DNA from 2 places in the Aestuariimicrobium sp. Y1814 genome. Region 2 is predicted to be linked to the other one. Evidence: predicted binding sites of a transcription regulator. Region 2 holds the regulator's gene; the other holds the start of a gene.

Region 1 (8,034 bases), on a different contig from region 2:
AGCAGCGGCGTGCGGCCCTTCGACGGGGTGGCGCCCGAGGACCTCGCCCACGCCCACGCGAACCTTGCGCCCGGTCGGCCGCCGGGCGTGCCGGACCTGGTCTGGGAGCAGGTCTCGTCCCTGCTCGCCAAGGACCCCTCCCGGCGGCCCGAGGGGGCCAACCAGGTCGCCGGACGACTGTCCCGGGTCCGTGAACGGGTGGCCGGGCTGCCGGCGGCGCCGCGACTGCACGCCCCGCCCGCGCCGCTCGGGCCGGGTCGGGGTGAGGTGCCTGCTGGGTCGGGGAGCGCCCCGTCGGTGTCGGCTGGTTCGGTGTCGGGAGGCCCGGCCTCGGCTGGTTCGGTGTCGGCCAGCCCGGTGCCGAGTTCGATGACCTCCCCGCCTGTGTACCAGTCGACCCAGCAGTACCCGGCGGCGCAGCCGTACCCACAGGGTCAGTCCTGGTCCTCGGGTCCGCCCTCCGCCCAGGGACAGTCCTACCCCCAGGGTGGGTACGGGCAGGGCGGCCCCGGTCCGAGCGGGCCCGGTCAGGGCGGATACCCGCCTGGTGGTTATGGTCCGGGTGGTCCCGGCCCTGGCAGTCCTGGTCACGGCGGGTACGGCCCGGGTGGCCCCGGGTCGGGAGGCTACGGTCAAGGCGGCTACCCGCAGACCCCCGAGGAGCAGGAGCCGCGTCGTCCGGTGGGGCTGTGGATCGCCCTCGGCGCACTGGTGCTCGTTGTCGCCGTGGTGGCCTACCTGTTGCTGAGCGATGGCGACCCCTCGGCGACGCCCGCCACCTCGGCCAGTCCGGTGACCACGGCTGCCGAGACGACCGGCGAGACAACGCAGGCCCAGACGACGGGTACGGAAACGACCGCGGACACGACCCAACCGGTCACCACCGCAGTGACCACGGTCCCGCAGACCAGCGCCCCGCCGACCACTTCGGCACCCCCGACGACGTCGGGACCCCCGTCCTCATCGGCGCCCCCGACCAGTCGTCCGCCGTTCCCGCCCGGCGTCGCGACCTGCGGAGACACGGTGGGAGTCAACTCCAACACCTCGTGTGCCTTCGCCGTGAACGTGGCCGCTGCCTGGCGGGCAACCAGCATGACCGGCACCACCACCGTCCAGGCCACCAGCCCGGTGACCAACCAGACCTACGCCATGACCTGCGTGGCCGGCGAGATCACCATCTGCACCGGGGGCAACAACGCCGCGGTCTACATCCGCTGAGGTTCGTGCGTCCCGCCACCGCCACCCCGGACAGCGCGGATGCGCAACTTCCTGCCTGGAATCCTCGCTGGCACGGATGGATCCGTGACGGAACCTGCGCAAACTCGGACGACGGGGGTCGTGGCGGGCAGTAGCCCCGCGATCAAGTGCCACGATCAGCGACCCATCGAGCATCCGGACGAGCGGGTCACGCGACCGTTCGGATGGTTGCGGATTCAACTGATACCATGGATGGAAAGTTGAACGCACAAGTGAAGGGGAGTGGCTGGGATGGCTGCGCGATGGTTGACGCCGCAGGAGCGCAAAGCATGGGTGAGGCTGGTCGCCCTCATCGAACTGCTGCCCAGCACTTTTGACGCGGAACTGCGCGGCAAGGCGAACCTGGTCTACTTCGAGTACTACGTGCTGGCGATCCTGTCCGAGGCCGAGAACCGCACCCTGCGCATGAGCACCCTGGCGGCGATGGTGAACTCCACCCTGCCGCGGTTGTCGCACGCCGTGCGGCGCCTTGAACAGCGCGGGCTGGTCGAACGCACCCCGTGCGAGCAGGACGGCCGCTCGACCAACGCCCACCTGACCGAGCAGGGCTGGCAGCTGGTCAAGGAGGCCGCCCCCGACCACGTCGACCACGTGCGGCGCACCATCTTCGACGTGCTCAGCCCCGAACAGGTCAACCAGCTCAGCGACATCTCGGCCGCCCTGCTGGGAGCGCTGCCCCAGACCCAGGGCAACCCCGAGTCGATGGGGGCTCAGGCCCTCGCGAACACCGCGACCAGGAACCCGTCGCCGTCGCGGTAGGGACGCAGGTCCCACGTCGACAGCGCCAACTCCAACTGCAAGCCCGCCGCGGTGGCGTCCCCGATGAACTCGTCGAACCCATAACCGCGCCCGGCGCCGAAGCCGATCGCCAGTCGTCCGTCGTCGGCGAGGTGGTTGGCCAGGCGCCGCAGCACCTCACCGCGGGTCGACTCGGCCAGGAAGCCCATCACGTTGCCGGCGCAGACGATGACGTCGAACGGGTCTTCGACGCCACGTGCCGGCAGGTCGAGCTCGGCCAGGTCACCGACGAAATAGGTCGGCCCCGGGTGGTCGATCTCAGCGGCGGCGATCAATCCCGGGTCCAGGTCGACACCCACCACCCGGTGGCCACGCTCGTGGAGCCAACCGTCGAGGCGCCCCGGCCCGCAGCCGGCGTCGAGGATGTGGGCATTGCGCCCCACCATCGCATCGACGAACCTGGCCTCGCCGTAGAGGTCATGGCCCTGTTCCTCCATCACCTTGAAGCGCTGGATGTAGCGATTCGTGTGCTCCGGGTCGGCCTGGATGATCCTGGCCCACTTCGACGGTTCGGGGGTTGTGCGGTGCTGATTCACCCCGCCATGCTAGCCGGGCACCCCTCGTCCCGATTTCGCCGGACCCCGTGACTTCGGCACAATGGACGAGCCCGCTGCGCGGGCATGCCTCCGTAGCTCAGCGGCCAGAGCACCTGTCTTGTAAACAGGCGGTCGTGGGTTCGACTCCCACCGGGGGCTCGGGCTTTTCTGTCCTCGCTCCGCTCGGACGGCGCCGCCAAGATCTTGTTCCCGGCGCGCTCGCTCGTCCCTCGCTCGCTTGCGGGAGGGCTTCGCTCGTTCCTCGCTCAGCCGGGCGGCGGTGTCGGTTGCGTCTGGTTTTCTGTCCTCGCTCCGCTCGGACGGCGCCGCCAAGCTCCTACGATGCTGCGGTCCTTGCACCCACGCAAAGAATGCATCCCGATCGGGTACAGGGGACGTGTAATCCTTGCGCCCACGCAAAGAATGCAGGTTCCCCCGGCTCAGGCGCCGCCCTCAGCCCGTCAGGCGCCGGTGCTGGCCAGGACGGCCTCGGCGTCACCCTGGACGCGGACGATCTCGCCGGCGGGGATGAACGCCGACTGGCCCTTGACCAGTTCGGTGGTCTCCTCGGCGCTGGCGCAGGCCAGGTAGCCGTCGAGCACCAGAAGGATCCGGGCATGCTCGGCGGCCGGCAGCACGACCGGCTCGGACTGGCCGTGGCGGCCGAGTTCGACCATCCACAGGTCGAACTCCGGCGACGGGGTGGGGTAGTGCCTTAGCCCCGGGGTCGAACAGTCCGGCTCGACCAGCTGGGGCACCTCGGCGACGAAGTCCACGACCTGCACCAGCGAGTCCACGTCGATGTGCTTGTGGGTGAGCCCACCGCGCAGCACGTTGTCGCTGCTGGCCATGATCTCCAGACAGGTGCCCTTGAGGTGGGCATGCATGTTGCCGGGGTAGAGGTGCAGCGCCTGCCCGGGTGTCATGTCGAGCCGGTTCAGCAGCAGGGCCGCCAGGATGCCGCGGTCGCCGGGGTAGTGCTCGTCCAGCTCGACGGCGGTGCGGGCGAACTTGCCCAGTTCGCCGGGGGAATCAAGGTGGCGCAGGGCCGCCGCCACGACCATGTCGACCAGGCCGCGACGCTCCTCCGACAAGCTCAGGGCGTCCAGGAAGACCTCTGCCAGGGCGGCGCTGCCGCTGCGCTGGGTGAGCGGGCCGATCACCGAGGCAAGCTCCGCAGCCACCCCGAGTCCCTCGAAGAGTGCAGCGGTCTGGGCGGCCGGGCGGAACCCGGTCAGGGTGCTGAACTCGGTGAGCGCCACTGCCATCTCGGGCTTGGGCCAGTCGTCCTTGAAGCTGCGCCGCGGGTCGGTCAGCGACAAGCCGCGCTCGTTCTCGGCGGCGAACCCGGCCTCGGCCTGCTCGCGGTTCGGGTGGGCCTGCAGGCTCAGCGGCTGCGCCGCCGCCAGCACCTTCAGCAGGAATGGCAGTCGCGGCCCGAAGGCCTCGACCGAACGCTGCCCGAGCGCCTCGGGGTGCTCCGACAACCAGGTCCGCAGGTCGCGGCCCTGCTCGGGCAGGTCACTCGGGGCCAGTCCGTGGGCTCCCAACCACAACTCGGCCTGCGGCTCCCCGGTCGGGTCCACGCCGAGGATGCTGGGGATGGAGTCCACCGAGCCCCAGGCGTAGTTCTGGATCCGGCCCTCGAGGAGCAGCATTTCTTGAGTTCCTAGTGTGTTCAGGGGGTCGTCCGACGGGCAATGGTGCAGCATCGGGTGGGCGAGTGCCCAGCCGATTCTAACGAATGCGGCACCACCGGCATGAATGACATGGCTGTGATTCGGTCGCTAGACTGTCGCCATGTCAGTTCGAAGCCACATCACTGCCGTCCCGCAGGCGCCCGCCGCCGAGCCGGGCCTGAGCGAGCGTGACGCCGCCATTCTCGAGTTCGAGAAGTCCTGGTGGGCCGCCGACGCGACCAAGAGCAGCGAGATCCGTGAACGCTTCGGCATGTCCACCACCGCCTACCACCAGATCCTGAACGCATTGCTGGACGACCCGGCTGCGCTCGCGGCCCAGCCCCTGCTGGTCAAGCGACTGCGCCGACTGCGCGAGCAGCGCCAGCGGGCCCGGTCAGCCTCGCGGTTGGCCCAGCACGGCTGAGCCCACCACCGACCGGGGGCGACCGCTCTACTTGCGCGGGCGCGAGGCCATCGTCCGCAGTTGGGCGAAGCCCTGGCGCAGCGGACGAACCGGGGCGCTGCGGTAGCCACCCAGCTGGAGGTCGGCCGACTGCTCGAAGAAGTTGGCCGCTGCGCGGTCACCGGTGCGCAGCCACGACCAGCCCATGGCCGCCGCGTACACCGGCAGGTACGGCAACCCGAGCGAGTAGGCCCACTGCCAAGTGTGGTTGACCTCGTGTTCCAGCAACCCCGGACGACGCGCCATGATCGCGGCCCACGACGGTGAGGCGGTCAGCACCACCGAACCGATGGTGAAGGCGCCTGCCATCGGGAAGCCCAACCGGTAGCCCTCGGCCATCCAGATCCCGTCCGGGCCGCGGAAGACCCGCGCGCGGCCGATCGCGGCGACGACCAGGCCCAAGGGGGTCGACAGGTTGCACCAGTTCGCGAAGTTGCGCACGCGGGGCATCAGTGGGTTGCTCACGAGGTCCATTCTGCCGGACCCGGACCCGGTCGCAGGCGTGCTGGGATCGTCCCGATCTTTGCACTCGCTTGGGTCGAGTGCTAAGAATGGTGTTAGCACTCGTTGCGTCAGAGTGCTACCGCCGCCAGGCAGGTGAGGCTCCCACGAGCCGTCCGTCGCGGGCACCGGTTTGGCGTTCACCACCAATGGGGCTCGACAGCCCCCGACGCGGGAGGATTCCCCAGGAACCATGGCAAAGCTGATTGAATTCAACGTCGAGGCCCGCCGCGCCCTCGAGCGGGGCATGAACACCCTCGCCGACGCGGTGAAGGTCACCCTTGGCCCCAAGGGCCGCAACGTCGTGCTGGAGAAGAAGTGGGGCGCCCCCACCATCACCAACGACGGCGTGTCCATCGCCAAGGAAATTGAGTTGGACGACCCCTACGAGAAGATCGGCGCCGAGCTGGTCAAGGAGGTCGCCAAGAAGACTGACGACGTCGCAGGCGACGGCACCACCACCGCCACCGTGCTGGCCCAGGCGATGGTCCGCGAGGGCCTGCGCAACGTCACCGCCGGCGCCAACCCGATCGAGCTGAAGCGCGGCATCGAGCTGGCCGTCGAGGCCATCGTCACCGAGCTGGCCGAGCAGGCCCGCCCCGTCGAGACCCGTGAGCAGATCGCTGCCACCGCCTCGATCTCGGCCGCTGACCCGTCGGTCGGCGAGATCATCGCCGATGCGATGGACAAGGTCGGCAAGGAAGGCGTCATCACCGTCGAGGAGTCGAACACCTTCGGCGTCGAGCTCGAGCTCACCGAGGGCATGCGCTTCGACAAGGGCTACATCTCGCCCTACTTCGTCACCGACACCGAGCGCATGGAGGCCGTGCTCGAGGACCCCTACATCCTCATCGTGAACTCCAAGGTCAGCTCGCTGAAGGACCTGCTGCCGCTGCTCGAGAAGGTCATGCAGGCCTCCAAGCCGCTGCTGGTCATCGCTGAGGACGTCGACTCCGAGGCCCTGGCCGGCCTGATCGTCAACAAGATCCGTGGCACCTTCAAGTCGGTCGCCGTCAAGGCCCCCGGCTTCGGTGACCGCCGCAAGGCCATGCTGCAGGACATCGCCACCCTGACCAACGGCACCGTGATCTCCTCCGAGGTCGGCCTCTCGCTCGACACCGCCACCCTCGACCTGCTGGGCCAGGCCCGTTCGGTCGTCATCACCAAGGACGAGACCACCATCGTCGAGGGCGCCGGTGACCCCGAGGCCATCGCTGGTCGCGTGCAGCAGATCCGCAACGAGATCGAGAACTCCGATTCCGACTACGACCGCGAGAAGCTGCAGGAGCGGCTGGCCAAGCTGGCCGGCGGCGTTGCCGTGATCAAGGTCGGCGCTGCCACCGAGGTCGAGCTCAAGGAGCGCAAGCACCGCATCGAGGACGCCGTCCGCAACGCGAAGGCTGCCGTCGAAGAGGGTCTGGTCGCCGGTGGCGGCGTGGCCCTGGTGCAGGCTGCCAAGTCGGCCAAGGTCGACCTGGAGGGTGACGAGGCCACCGGTGCACAGATCGTGTTCTCGGCCACCTCGGCCCCGCTGCGCCAGATCGCCAGCAACGCCGGCCTCGAGGGCGGTGTCGTGGTCGAGAAGGTGCTTGGCCTGGAGACCTCGCACGGCCTGAACGCTGCGACCGGCGAGTACGTCAACATGCTGGAAGCCGGCATCATCGACCCGGCCAAGGTGACCCGTTCGGCGCTGCAGAACGCGGCCTCGATCGCCGGCCTGTTCCTCACCACCGAGGCGATCATCGCCGACAAGCCCGAGAAGGCTGTCGCGATGCCCGGTGGCGCTGACGGCGGCATGGGCGGCATGGACTTCTGAGTCCACGCCACCAGTTGCACCAGCTGGACGGGCGGTCCTCCTGCGGGAGGGCCGCCCGTTCGGCGTTCCCCTCGTCCGCCCGGGCCTTTCCGGACGAAGCGGACTGGATGGATGTCAACCAGTCCGATGCGATCCTGAACCAAGCCGGCAGTTCCTCCGGCTGGTAGGGGCTTGCCCGCGCCGGCCGGACGGTGAGGGGACTACGGTCATGACCATGACCCGTGCGACACGCCACCGCCAGGCTCCGGGCCGTCCTCGCCGCAGGCATCGCCTGCGTTGCCCTCGTCGGCTGCACCGGGGGTGACAAACCCCTGAGCGTCGACCATGTGCGTGAGCAGGCCTCGGCGAGGGTGACCGAAACCGGGGCGGACGGGGTCGCCGAGCTCACCCTCAGTAGCACCGGCGGCGGCATCGTCCTGCGCAAGGGCAACCAGCTCACCAGCTACGGGGTGCTGTGCGGCGGTGGTTCGGTGGGTGAGGTCAACCACCTGTCCCTGGGCGCCAAACCGGTGGACGAACTGCCCATCCAGGAGCTGGTCGACGCCCGCGCCGCTGCCGACCAGCAGTGCAAGGACGTCCGCCTCACTGGCGCAGGTGCTGGCGGAGTTCGGCACCAGCCACGGCGGGCAGGTGGGCACCATGCGGATCGCCGTCGGTGACCGTCTTCACCCCCGAGCAGGCCGACGTCAGCGGCACCCAGTGCCTGCCCGGGCTGCAGCACTCGACATTCGGCGAGGGCGGCCAGGGCATCACGCTGCCGTGCGACTCGAATGCTTCGCTGCTGGTTGAGCAGCCCTTCGCGGTGGCCGACGTGCCCGCCGACAAGCTGGCGGCGGCATTGCAGGCTGTCTTTTCGGAGATCCCCCGGGACACCATCCAGTACGTGGACGTGCGCAGCACGGCTGAGGGCATCAGGCTCTTCGTGACCGCAGAGGGCACCAACGGCACCTGGACCCTGGACGGTGCCCGGGTCTGAGCGCCGTC
Region 2 (8,034 bases):
GCTGGGCCTGGGCACCGAACATGGCATCGACCAGGTTGGTGAAGTCGAACCCACCGGCGCCGCTGGTGAACCCACCACCGAAACCACCGAAGTCTTGGAAGCCAGCGCCACCGCCGCGCCCGTTGGGGTCGCCACCGCGGTCATAAATTGCCCGCTTGTGCTCGTCGTGCAGGACCTCGTAGGCCTCCTGCACCTCCTTGAACTTCTCGGCCGAGTCAGCGTCGCTGGCGACGTCGGGGTGCACCTTCATGGCCATCTTGCGGTAGGCCTTCTTGATCTGTTCGGGGGTCGCATCGCGGGGAACCCCGAGCACCTCGTAGTAGTCACGGCTCATCTGAGTGGTGTCATCCTTCCGCCAGGAAACGGCCCAGGTAGCGTGCCACCGCACGCACCGAAGCAATGGTCGTGGGGTAGTCCATCCGGGTGGGGCCCATCACGCCCAGGCTCGCCGAGGTGTGGCCCGGCTCACCATACGGGCTGGCCACCAGCGAGGTCGACTGCAGGCCCTCGTAGGGGTTCTCCTGCCCGATCCGGACGGTCACGTCGTCGGTGTCCACCCGGGTCTCGCCGAGCAGCCGCAGCAGGACGACCTGCTCCTCCAGCGCTTCCAGCACCGGTTGGACGGCCGTCTCGAAGTTCTCGGCGAACCGGGTCAGGTTCGGCACACCGGCCACCACGATCCGGGCGCTGGGGTCGGTGGCCAACATTTCGAGCAGGGTCGCCACCACGGTGCTGGTGTGCACCCGGTCGGCGTTCGGGGTCTCCTCGATGACGGTGTTCAGCCGGTCGGCGGCCACCGTCGGCAGCTGGTCGGCGACCGCCACGTTCAGCCGTTGGCGCAATGCCGCCAGTTGGTCCTCGGTGTGGGTCGGCAGGTCGAGCACCCGCTGCTCGACCCGCCCGGTGGAGGTGATCAGCACCACCAGGGCCCGGTCGACGGTCAGCGAGACCAGTTCGACGTGGCGGACCACCGCGGCGTCGGTGCTGGGGTACTGGACGATCGCGACCTGGCGGGTGAGCTGGGCCAGCAGCCGTACCGTCCGCGAGACGATGTCGTCGAGGTCGACCGCGCCGCTCATGAAGGTGGTCACCGCCCGCTTCTCGGCCGCCGACAGCGGCTTGACCGCCCCGAGGCGGTCCACGAACAGGCGATAGCCCTTGTCAGTGGGGATTCGTCCGGCGCTGGTGTGGGGTTGGGTGATGTAGCCCTCGTCCTCGAGGACGGCCATGTCGTTGCGGACGGTGGCCGCCGAGACGCTCAGGTTGTGGCGTTCGACCAGGGCCTTCGACCCGACCGGCTCACGGCTGGAGACGTAGTCGGTGACGATGGCTCGCAGCACGTCCAGCTTGCGGTCGTCCATCCCCACGCACCTCCTTGACCGGTCCCGGCCACCAGCTCCTCCCGGGCCGCCATTGTTGGCACTCCGGGCAAACGAGTGCCAGTCTACTCCGATTCGTGGGGTGCTCGTTTCGTGGCAGGCTGGGGGCGTGGACTCTCGTGACGTGCAGTGGACGACCAGTACCTGGCAGCCGGTGGCAGACGACATCTGGGTGATGGCCTGCGAACCTGCCGGGGTGAACATCGGCCTGGTCGTCGGCTCCGAGCACGTGCTGCTCGTCGATGCCGGCTCCAGCCCCGACCACGGCCGGGCGATCGCCGAGTCGGCCCGTGACCTGGTGGGGCGCCCGGTCGACCGGGTGGTGATCACCCACGGCCACTGGGACCACTTCCACGGGCTGGGCGGCATTCCCGGGGCCGAGTCCTACGGTCACGAGCAGTTGCTGGCCGACCTCGAGGAGGCCCGTTCCCAGCCGGGGACCCCCGCCGGGCTGGTGGCGCCGACCAGGCCGTTCTCGCTGGTGCACGCCCTCGACCTGGGTGGCCTGCGGGTCGAGCTGCTGCACTTCGGGCCCGCCCACACCCAGGGTGATGTGCTGGTGCAGGTGCCGGCCCGCAGGGTGTGGTTCACCGGTGACCTGCTCGAGACCTCCGGTGACCCGCAGGTCGGCCCGGAGTCGACCATCGAGAAGTGGCCGATGGCCCTGGACGGCATCCTCGGTGGCGCCGACGAGACCAGCGTCTTCGTCCCCGGCCACGGGCCGGTGGCCACCCACCTGCAGGTCTTCGAGCAGCGGGCCCACATCTCCACCCTGTACGGGTCGGCCGAGGCGCTGGTCAACCGTGGGGTGCGGCTGGAGCAGGCACTCGAGGCGATCGACACCCCGACCCTGCCCGGCGGCAGCCCGCACCCGGGCGCCTCGGAATGGGAGTGGTACTTCAGCCCCGACACCGTCAAGGCGGCGCTGCCGCTGCTCTACGCCGAACTGGCCGGCCACGGCCAGGTGCCCCGGACGAAGCTGCCGCTGATCACACCCTGAGGTCGAGCAGCCGCTTGATGGTGGGCACCAGTTCGGGGTGGCCTACGGCCAGCAGGCCCTTCTCGGTGCTGCCGGCCTGGTAGGGGCTGCCGGTCCAGCTGAACACTCCCCCGCCGGCCTCGGCGACCAGCAGGGCGCCGGGGGCGTGGTCCCAGGGCTTGTTGTTGACGTAGAGCAGGAAGTCGTTGGAGCCGTTGGCGATGTCTGGGTAGTCGACCCCGCAGCACCACTTGCTCAGGTGGAACTGCAGTTCACCGCCGGTGTCGGTGTCCAGCAGCCGCTGGCGGCTGGTGCGCCCCTGCGGGGTGCCGGTGACCGGCCGCCGCTTGGTCAGCTTCTGCCCGTCGAGGAAGGCGCCGGCCCCGAGTTCGGCGATGTAGTCGTGGCCCAGCGCCGGCTGGTGGATCCAGGATCGGGTGGTGACCCCGTGCTTGAGTTCGGCGACCATGACGGCGTGTTCGACCTTGCCCTCGGTGAAGTTCTTGGTGCCGTCGATCGGGTCGACCAGGAAGGCGTGTTCGGCGGTGCCGACGCGGTCGAGCAGCCGCGGGTTCTCGAAGGTGGCCTCCTCGCCGATGACCACGCAGTCGGGGTAGGCGGCCAGCAGGTGGGCGGTGATCGCTTCTTCCGCCTCGCGGTCGGCGACGGTGACCAGGTCTGCGGGGCCGTCCTTCTCGATGATCTCGTCGTCGGCCAGCGCACGGAAGCGTGGGTTGATCACGTCGTCGGCAACCTGCTTGATCATGTCCATCACTGCTTCGGTGTCCATTGCTCTCCCCTGTGTGCAAGGCCTCGGAGTCGGCCGGGTCTCTGGGGTGAAGTCAACCAGTAGCGCTGGTCAGGTCACGAACCGGAGTCCAGATCTCGACTGCTGCGCGCCTCGGCGAGCCGGTCGGCACTCGCGGCCAGCTGGTGGGCGGTGTCGTCCAGTTCCTGGTCGGCGGCCGCGAGCCGGTCGTCGGCGCCGGTGAGTTTCTCGTCGGCCTGCTGCAGGTGGTCCTCGGCCCTGGCCAGGGCCTGCCGGGCCGCCTCCAGGTCGGCCCGGGCCTGGTCGCGGCGCAGCACCGCCTCCTCGCGGGAGGTCTGCGCCCGGGCCTGGGCCTGCAGGGCTCGTTCTTGGGACCGGGTGGCCCGGTCGTGGGCGCGTTCGGCGTGCTGGTGGTCCTGCTGGGCCCGGGCCAGGGCTTGTTCGGCGCGCTCCCTGGCGTGTTCCCGGGCCTGTTCGGGGTCGGGTTCGTCCGTCGGGGTCGGGTGGTCGGTCGGGTCGGGCACGACGCTGAGGTGGGAGCGGTCCCTGGGAGCGGCCGCGGCCGGGTCGGCGGCCAGCGCCTGGTCGAGGTCGACCGGGCCGAAGCCGGCGTAGCTGAGTGGTCGGGCCAGGCACCCCGAGCGGACGACGCGCTCAGCCTCGGGGTCGGCCAGTGCCGCGGTGAGGGTCTGGCGCACCTCGTCCAGGCTCGTGGGGCTGGGGTGAACGCCCAGGGAGTTGAGCAGCGCGACCAGGTCCTTGATGACCTGGTCCTCCAGGGCGCGGCGCTGCGCCCCGAAGGTGGCCAGTTCGGTGACGCTGAGTGCGGCCTGGGCCTGCCGCATCGGTTCACCCAGGTCGAGGAAGTCGAGCAGGGGTTCCAGCGGGGCGCGGACGGCGCGGTTGAGGTGGCTGGCCGCGACGGTGGGCCGGCGCAGCGCCTTGACCTGCTGGGCAAGCTCGGACTGTTTGAGGGCGCGGGCCTGCTTGGCCCACGCGTCGCGGCGCGTGACGAATTCGCCGGGGTCGAGGGAGTAGAGCTCGTCGGCGATCATGCGCAGCGGCGGCATCGTCGGGGTGTCAGCCACGCGCGTGTTTCCCCTTCAGTCCATCGGGTGGTCGGCGGTGACGAAGTCGATCAGCTTCTCGACCTCGGTGACCAACCGGGCGTCCAGGTCACGGTAACTGGTGACCCGGCCCAGCAGTGCCCGCCAGAAGTGGGCGACGTCGGCCTGGGTCTGGTGCGGCTGCTTCAGCGCGGCCAGGGTGCCCCTTTTGAAGTCGACGTCCCGGGGCACCTCGGGCCACTTCTTCAGCCCGATCTGTTCGGGTTTCACCGCGTGCCAGATGTCGATGTAGTCGTGGCCGGTGACCATCACCAGGTCCTTGTAGCCGGCCCGGGCGACCTGGGCGGCGATGCGGGACTCCTTCGAGCCGGGCACCAGGTGGTCGACCAGCACCCCGAGCCGGCGCCCGGGGGCGGGGTTGAAATCGGCGACGATGGCGGGCAGTTCGTCGATGCCGCCCATGAATTCGACGACCACCCCGACGTGGCGCAGGTCGTCCCCCCAGACCTTCTCGACCAGTTCGGCGTCGTGGCGGCCCTCGACGTACAGGCGTGAGGGCAGGGCGACCTTCGGCCGGGTGGGGGTCACATCGGCGCGGGACCCCGACGCGGTGTAGGTCGGTTTCGCCTTCCCCTGGCGCAAGGGGACCCGCAGGTTCACCGGCTTGCCCTCGACCCAGAAGCCGGGGCCGACGGGGAAGGAACGCTTGGCGCCGCGGCGGTCCTCCAGGATGACGATGCCGTTCTCCCAGCCGATGACGGCCCCGACGAAACCGGAGCTGGGGTCCTCGACGACCAGCCCTTTCTCGAGGGGGACGTCGGTGGCGGTCGGTCGGGCGTCCTTGCGCCAGCCGGGCTTGAGGACGTCACCGGAGTATCGATTCACGTCAGCAGAGGTTACCCGGTGGTGGTCGTCCGGTGGTGGTGACCGGGCCGGGGTCACCCGGCCGTGCCGGCCCGGTCATGGGGGTCACAGGGTGATGCCGACGTACTTGGTCTCCAGGTACTCCTCGAGGCCCTCGTGGCTGCCCTCCCGGCCGAGTCCGGACTGCTTGACGCCCCCGAAGGGGGCGGCGGGGTTGGAGACCAGCCCGGTGTTCAAGCCGACCATGCCGGACTCGAGCCGTTCGACCGCGCGGATGGCTCGTCCGATGTCGCGGGAGTAGACGTAGGCCATCAGCCCGAACTCGGTGTCATTGGCCAGCCGGATGGCCTCGTCGTCGTCGGCGACCTCCACGATGCCGGCGACGGGGCCGAAGATCTCCTCGCGCAGCAGCCGGGCGTCGCGAGGCACCCCACCGAGCACGGTGGGTTCGAAGAAGTAGCCCGGACGATCGAGTTGCGCTCCCCCGGTCAACACCTTCGCGCCGCGTTCTACGGCGTCGGCGGTGAGTTCGGCGACCTTGTCGAGGGTGGCCTGGTCGACCAGCGGGCCCAGGGTGGTGCCGTCCTCGATTCCGGGGCCGACGACCAGCGCGCGGGTGGCGGCGACCAGTTTCTCGGTGAACTCGGCGACCACGTCGCGGTGGACGTAGAACCGGTTGGCGGCGGTGCAGGCCTCACCGTTGTTGCGGAACTTGGCGACCATGGCGCCCTTCACGGCGGCGTCGACGTCGGCGTCAGCGAGCACCAGGAAGGGGGCGTTGCCGCCCAGTTCCATGGAGGTGCGCAGCACGTGGTCGGAGGCCTGTTCGAGCAGGGAACGGCCGACCTCGGTGGAGCCGGTGAAGGTGAGCTTGCGCAGCCGTGGGTCGGCCAGGATCGGTGCGGAGACCTCCCGGGAGAGGGAGCTGACCACGCAGTTCACCACCCCGGCGGGCAGCCCGGCCTCAGCCAGGGTCGCCATCAGGTAGAGCATCGTCAGCGGGGTGGCCGAGGCGGGCTTGATCACCATGGTGCAGCCAGCCGCCAGGGCGGGGCCAATCTTGCGGGTGCCCATGGCCAGCGGGAAGTTCCACGGGGTGATGGCGTAGACGGGGCCGACCGGCTGCTTGAGGGTGAGGATGCGGTTGCCGCCGCTCGGGGCGCTGCTCCAACGGCCCTCGATGCGGCAGGCCTCCTCGGCGAACCAGCGCAGGAACTCCGCGCCGTAGGTGACCTCGCCGAGGCCCTCTGCCAGGGGCTTGCCCATCTCGAGGCTCATCAGGGCGGCGAAGGTGTCCTTGCGGGCGGTGACCAGTTCGAAGCTGCGGCGCAGCAGTTCGGCGCGGTCGCGGGGGTCGGTGGCGGCCCAGTCCTCAGCGGCGGCGCAGGCGGCGTCCATGGCGGCCCGGGCGTGGTCGGCGCCGGCGTCGCTGACGCTGGCCAGGGGTTGTCCGGTGGCGGGGTTGATGACCTCGAAGGTCTGGTCGGTGGTGACCCACTGCCCGCCGATGAACTGCCCGAACGGGACGGCGGCCAGGACCTGGGCAACGTTGACGGCGCTCATGTCGGCGAGCCTACCGGGCTACCCCACGAGCAGGTCGAGGACGATGCCGTCGGCGAGCAGCCGGCCGGGCAGGGTCAGCCGGACGTGGTCGTCGACGAGTTCGGCGTGCCCTGAGCTGACCCACCGCTGGAGCCGGGAGCGTTCGTCCGGGGTGAGGGCTGCCAGCGGCAGGCCGTCGGCGATGCGCAGTTCGAGCAGGACGCGTTCCTCGTGGCGTTGTTCGGGGGTGAGTCGCTCGCGGCCCACCGCCGCCGGACGCCCCTCGGCCAGGGCGCGGGTGTACTTGGCTGGGTGCTTGTGGTTCCACCAGCGCACCCCGTTGACGTGGGAGTGGGCGCCGGGTCCGAAGCCCCACCAGTCCTGGGAGCGCCAGTAGGCGAGGTTGTGCTCACTGCGGTGCAGGCGGTGGTCGCGGGGACGGGCCCAGTTGCTGACCTCGTAATTCTGGTAGCCGGCGGCGGCGAGCACCTGTTCGGCGAGCAGGTACTTGTCGGCGTGGTCGTCCTCGCTGGGCATGGGGATCTCGCCGCGCTTGACCCTAGCGGCGAAGCGGGTGCCCTCCTCGACGATCAGGGAGTAGGCGCTGACGTGGTCGACCTCGGCCGACAGCACCGCGTCCAGGCTGGTGGAGAAGTCGTCGAGTGATTCACCGGGGGTGCCCATGATCAGGTCGAGGCTGATGTCGCTGAACCCCGCGCGGCGGGCCATGGCGACCACCTCGAGGGCCCGGCCGGGGGTGTGGGTGCGGTCGAGCAGGGCCAGGACGTGGGGCACGGCCGACTGCATGCCGAGGCTCAGGCGGGTGAACCCGGCGGCGAGCAGCCCGTCGAGCCATTCCTCGGTGACCGACTCGGGGTTGGCCTCGGTGGTGACCTCGGCGTCGTCGACCAGGCCGAACCCGTCGCGCAGGTGGGCGAGCAGGCCGGCCAGGTCGGTGGCCGGCACCAGGGAGGGCGTGCCGCCGCCGAAGAAGACGGTGGTCAGCCGGCGCTGGGGGGTCACGGGGCGCTGGGGGGTCAGCGCGGCGATGGCGGCGTCGATCTCGGCGTGCATGCCCTGGAGCCAGCCGTCCATGCCGGTGGCGTCGCCGAGCTCACCTGCGGTGTAGGTGTTGAAGTCGCAGTAGCCGCAGCGGGTGGTGCAGAACGGCACGTGGAGGTAGGCGCTGAGGGTGGTGGTGTCCTCGACGGTGAGCTCGGGCGGCAGCGGGCCGTCGGCGGGGACGTCCTCACCGTCGGGTTGCTGGGATGCCATGGGCAGCGAGCCTACCGTTCGGGCTCGGATTATGCCGACGGCGAAGTTTGGACTCGATTCGGTCTCAACGCAGGGGGTGCCGTAGTACTTGCAGCGACAAGTTTCTAGTATCCCCAGCATGAATCTGAATCGTCGTCACCTCTTTGCTGCCGCCAGCGG

What was found. The regulator HrcA, encoded in region 2, represses chaperone genes, less so after heat shock. The targets are predictions, from matches to a motif close to TTGGCACTCGNNNNNNNCGAGTGCCAA.
Region 1: the regulator HrcA is predicted to act here: its motif matches at 5,256-5,282, upstream of groL (chaperonin GroEL).

Annotation. Positions count from the first base shown of each region.
Region 1 is NZ_JBNJRW010000006.1:121,820-129,853, reverse strand. Features, by position in the region: gene ACQE3C_RS08965 (serine/threonine-protein kinase) at 1-1,218, shown strand, start outside; gene ACQE3C_RS08960 (MarR family winged helix-turn-helix transcriptional regulator) at 1,489-2,016, shown strand; gene ACQE3C_RS08955 (class I SAM-dependent methyltransferase) at 1,968-2,591, opposite strand; tRNA gene ACQE3C_RS08950 (tRNA-Thr) at 2,678-2,750, shown strand; gene manA (mannose-6-phosphate isomerase, class I) at 3,053-4,249, opposite strand; gene ACQE3C_RS08940 (DUF3263 domain-containing protein) at 4,392-4,694, shown strand; gene ACQE3C_RS08935 (hypothetical protein) at 4,722-5,198, opposite strand; gene groL (chaperonin GroEL) at 5,428-7,050, shown strand; gene ACQE3C_RS08925 (hypothetical protein) at 7,272-7,709, shown strand; gene ACQE3C_RS08920 (hypothetical protein) at 7,706-8,026, shown strand; gene ACQE3C_RS08915 (hypothetical protein) at 8,033-8,034, opposite strand, start outside.
Region 2 is NZ_JBNJRW010000003.1:257,202-265,235, reverse strand. Features, by position in the region: gene dnaJ (molecular chaperone DnaJ) at 1-334, opposite strand, end outside; gene hrcA (heat-inducible transcriptional repressor HrcA) at 345-1,361, opposite strand; gene ACQE3C_RS05410 (MBL fold metallo-hydrolase) at 1,489-2,379, shown strand; gene ACQE3C_RS05405 (inositol monophosphatase family protein) at 2,369-3,148, opposite strand; gene ACQE3C_RS05400 (hypothetical protein) at 3,223-4,215, opposite strand; gene ACQE3C_RS05395 (DUF3097 domain-containing protein) at 4,231-5,079, opposite strand; gene ACQE3C_RS05390 (NAD-dependent succinate-semialdehyde dehydrogenase) at 5,164-6,621, opposite strand; gene hemW (radical SAM family heme chaperone HemW) at 6,640-7,875, opposite strand; gene ACQE3C_RS05380 (ABC transporter substrate-binding protein) at 7,994-8,034, shown strand, end outside.